2 regions of the Halomonas sp. H33-56 genome follow, and region 1 is predicted to be linked to the other one. Evidence: predicted binding sites of a transcription regulator. Region 1 holds the regulator's gene; the other holds the start of a gene.
What was found. Region 1 encodes FNR, which switches genes on or off when oxygen is low (the NO sensors DNR and NnrR bind a similar motif). Its sites were predicted from a motif close to TTGATNTANATCAA; they were not measured.

Region 2: a site for FNR is predicted at 1,145-1,158, ahead of ccoM (cytochrome c oxidase subunit CcoM). Genes of this name have one in related genera too.

The regions. Positions count from the first base shown of each region.
Region 1 covers NZ_JAMSHP010000001.1:766,230-768,427, reverse strand. The annotation lists gene NFH98_RS03490 (sulfite exporter TauE/SafE family protein) at 1-680, shown strand, start outside; gene fnr (fumarate/nitrate reduction transcriptional regulator Fnr) at 835-1,575, shown strand; gene ttcA (tRNA 2-thiocytidine(32) synthetase TtcA) at 1,736-2,198, opposite strand, start outside.
Region 2 covers NZ_JAMSHP010000001.1:1,840,681-1,842,878, forward strand. The annotation lists gene rfaH (transcription/translation regulatory transformer protein RfaH) at 1-337, shown strand, start outside; gene NFH98_RS08020 (FKBP-type peptidyl-prolyl cis-trans isomerase) at 360-866, shown strand; gene ccoM (cytochrome c oxidase subunit CcoM) at 1,221-1,334, shown strand; gene NFH98_RS08030 (proline--tRNA ligase) at 1,502-2,198, opposite strand, start outside.

The DNA.
Region 1 (2,198 bases):
CTACCGGCCTGGAACTGCCCCCCATGATGGCGGCCTTCGTGTTTGGCCTGCTCGGCGGTGCACACTGTATTGGCATGTGCGGCGGTATCATGAGCGCCCTGACCTTTGCCATCCCCCCCAGCATGCGTCAACCTTGGCGGGTGAGCACACTTGTGCTCGGCTACAATGTAGGTCGTATCACTAGCTACTGTGTGGCGGGCGCTCTGGTTGCCACCCTGGGTTCGGTGATCGGCCTTTCGCCGACCCTGCGTGGCCTGATGCAGATCGTCGCCAGCCTGATGTTGATCCTGATGGCGCTTTACATTGCCGATCTATGGAAAGGCCTGCGTCACGTCGAGGCACTGGGACGTCACCTCTGGAGGTACCTGGAACCCGCAGGCAGACGCCTGTTGCCGGTGGTGCGTCTGCCCCAGGCGGTGGCGCTGGGCGCCATCTGGGGCTGGCTGCCCTGTGGCCTGGTGTACTCGATGCTGGCCTGGAGCCTGGCACGGGCCGAGCCCCTCGAGGGCGCACTGCTAATGGCGAGCTTCGGTCTTGGCACGCTTCCGGCGCTGGTGGTGACGGGCCTCGCCGCCAGACAAATGCAGGCCCTGCTGGCGCATCGGGCAACACGCCTTGTCGCCGCTGGCATGATCATCGCCTTTGCCGTCTGGCAACTTTGGACTGGGCTGCATCAATGACGCATCCTACCTCTAAGTTATTAATCCTAAAGAGGTAGACGCCACTTTTAGCTGATCTGAGGGTGTAGAATAGTGCCATCAACGTGCTGTACGGGCGACGTCTGTTCTCCCCATGGCCCAGTCAATATCGATCCCAGATCCACAGGAGCTGCGAATGAGTCCTACGGCCCAAGATCGGCGGCGTCCCATGCTGCATGAGACTCGCTGTGAGTCCTGCAGCCTGAGTTCCTTGTGCCTTCCGCTGTCGCTGGAGACCGCCGACCTCGAGCGCTTCGATTCCATCATCCGTCGTCACCCGCCGATCAAGAAAGGCACACGATTGGTCGAGCAGGGAGATCGCTTCACCAGCGTCTTCGCGGTCCGATCGGGGAGTCTCAAGCAGATCACCACCGAAGGCAGCGGCGAAGCTCAGTTGACCAACTTCTTCCTGCCCAGTGAACTGGTTGGCCTGGATGGCATCGACGACGGCCGCTATCCCGGCAGCGTGGTGGCGCTGGAGACCACCACGGTGTGCGAGATTCCCTTCGACCGCCTCGATGCGCTGACCCAGACCCTACCGGAGCTGCGTGCCCAGCTGTTTCGCACCCTGAGCAAGGAGCTGCGAGAAGACCGCCGGATGATGCAGCTGCTGTCACGCAAGACCGCCGATCAGCGCCTGGCCTGCTTCTTCCTCGGCTTGTCGGACCGCTTCCGCCGCCGCGGCTATTCACCGTTCAGCTTCCGCCTGTCCATGTCCCGCGCCGACATCGGCAATCACCTGGGGCTGGCGGTGGAAACGGTCAGCCGTATCCTCGGGCGTTTCCAGCAGCAGGATCTGGTGGCGGTATCGGGACGTGAGGTCAATATCCTCGACCTGACCGCGCTGTCGACCCTGGCCGACACCGAAGTTACCTGAGCGGGCCTGGCGGCAGTGTGCCGGGCTTGGCCGGCAGGGCCCGGTATCCAGGATCTGGAAAGCAAAGCGTAATAGATGGCGTGTGACAAGAAAGAGGCCGCATCCGGAGATGCGGCCTCTTTCGCTGTCATGGCATCATGCACATTCGCTGCTGGCGAGATCAGCCGGCATCCACCACGTCGATGCGCCGGGCCTGGCGTTCGGCCTGTACGGCCTCCAGCCCCTCGAAGTCGAACAGTTGCCGATCCGCCAGCTGCGACGGCGCCACATTGGTCACCGCCTTGAACATGCTCTCGAGGCGCCCGGGATGCTTGACCTCCCACTCGGCCAGCATCTCCTTGACCACCTGGCGCTGCAGGTTGGGCTGGGAACCACACAGGTTGCACGGGATGATCGGGAACTCCATCGCCTCGCTGTAGGCCTGGATATCGGCCTCGCGGCAGTACGCCAGCGGACGGATGACGATGTTCTTGCCGTCGTCGGAGAGCAGCTTGGGCGGCATCGCCTTGAGGCTGCCACCGAAGAACATGTTCAGAAACAGCGTCTCGAGAATGTCCTCGCGGTGGTGGCCCAGGGCGATCTTGGTCGCCCCGATCTCCTCGGCGAAGCCATAGAGCGAGCCG
Region 2 (2,198 bases), 1.1 Mb from region 1:
GTTTCTGCGGCTCGACCAGGTCGAGAGCAACTGGCGCCCGATTCGCTCGACCCGCGGAGTGTTGAAGATCGTGACCTTCGGGCTGTCGATGCCGGTGCCGGTCAGCGATGAGCTGATCGACCTGCTGCGCCAGCACGGCGAAGCCAAGGACGACGATCCTGGCCAGCTTTACTTCCGGGCCGGAGAGTCGGTGGAGATCACCGACGGCCCCTTCAAGGACCTCAAGGCGGTATTCGAGAGCCACAAGGGCGAAGAGCGGGCGATCGTGCTGCTCAACATGCTGCATCGCCAGCAGCGCCTGGAAATGCCCGTCGCCGCGCTCAAGCGCCAGGACTGATGTCGACCCCAAGGAGCCCGAGATGAGAGTTTCTCCCCAGTGTGTGGTGCGTCTGCACTATGTCCTGAGCAACCAGCAGGGCGACGTCCTGGACGATTCCTGGAAGCGCGATGAGCCGCTGGAGTATCTGCACGGCCACGGCAACCTGATGGAAGGCCTCGAGCGCGCCCTGGTCGACGCCGAGGTCGGCAGCCGCCTCAGCGTCACCCTGTCCCCGGCCGAGGCCTATGGACTGCGCGACGAGTCGCTGGTGCGCGAGGTGGGACGCCAGGCCTTTCCCGGTACCGATCTGCGCCCCGGCATGTGCTTCCAGACCCCCGGCGATGCCGGCCCACAGATCGTCAGCGTGGTAGAGGTCAAGGGGGACAGCGTGGTGGTGGACACCAACCATCCCCTGGCCGGGGAGACCCTGTCGTATCGCCTTGAGGTGCTCGAAATTCGCCAGGCCACCCGCGCCGAACTGGCCAAGGGGCACCCGCTGCCGCCCGGCACCGAGGCCTCCGAGGTGGAGGACCGCAAGGTCCTCTAGGCTCAGTCCGAAAAGTCGACGAGCGAAGGTTAGACAAGGCAAAAATCGGTGAGAAAGCGCAGTTTACGTGGTGTAAATGAGCATTTTGACCGGGCTGGCGCACCAGACGATTTTTAACGCCGCATTACCGAGCGCAGACACTTTTCAGACAAGCCCTAGGGTCCCGGCAGTGGTAGCTGGAGGCGCTTTCGCTGAAAGGGTGCCACAGACGACGAAAAAGCCGCCTGTTGAAGGCGGCTTTTTCGTCGTCATGGCGGGCCGATGTCTCGCGGTCACCCTTGACGCAGGTCAGCACAATTCAAGGGCCGAGCGGGTACCATGAATTCATCGACACAGAGACAGGAGGACAGCGCCATGTACGTCGACAACGCCGTCATTTTCGGGCTGGGTGCCGTCGCTCTCTCTGTGGCCTTCATGGCCGGCTGGATCGCTATTATCATCCGCGACGCTCACCGTCGCAAGCGATAGTCGTCAACCAGCGTCAGGGGAGGGGGAGTCATCCCCCTTTTTCAACCGACCCTTCGGGGTCGGTTTTTTTTTTTTTGCTTTATTGCACCTGAGCGCACCTGATCTCGCCTGAATTCCATCCGCCTGCCAGGCGCGCCGCGACAAGCCGCGGCGCGCCACGCGGGGCCTTAAAGGGCGATGCGCTGCTTGAGGAACTCGACGATCTCGTCGGCGGGCACCATGGTGGCCTCGCTGTCACGGCGACCCTTGTACTCGAGCTCACCCTTGTCGAGGCTGCGATCGCCCACCACCAGTCGATGGGGCAGGCCCATCAGTTCCTGATCGGCGAAGCGCACGCCGGGACGCAGATCACGATCATCCAGCAGCACGTCGAAGCCGGCGGCGCTGAGTTCGTCGTGCAGGCGCTCGCTGGTCTCGCGCACGCGCTGGGACTTGTGGGCGTTCATCGGCACGATGGCGATATGGAAGGGGGCGATGGCGTCGGGCCAGATGATCCCGCCCTGGTCGTGGTTCTGCTCGATGGCAGAGGCCACCACGCGGGTGATGCCGATGCCGTAGCAGCCCATCCAGGGGTGAACCGCCTTGCCTTCGTCGCCCAGCACGGTGGCATTCATCGCCTCGCTGTACTTGCGACCGAGCTGGAACACGTGGCCTACCTCGATGCCGCGCTTGATCGACAGCACGCCCTTGCCGTCGGGTGACGGGTCACCCTCGACCACGTTACGCAGGTCGGCGACCTTGGGCAGGGCCACGTCGCGCTCCCAGTTGATGCCGAAGTAGTGCTTGCCGTCGACGTTGGCACCGGCGCCGAAGTCGCTCATCAGCGCCACGCTGCGATCGATGACGATCGGCATCTCGAGCCCC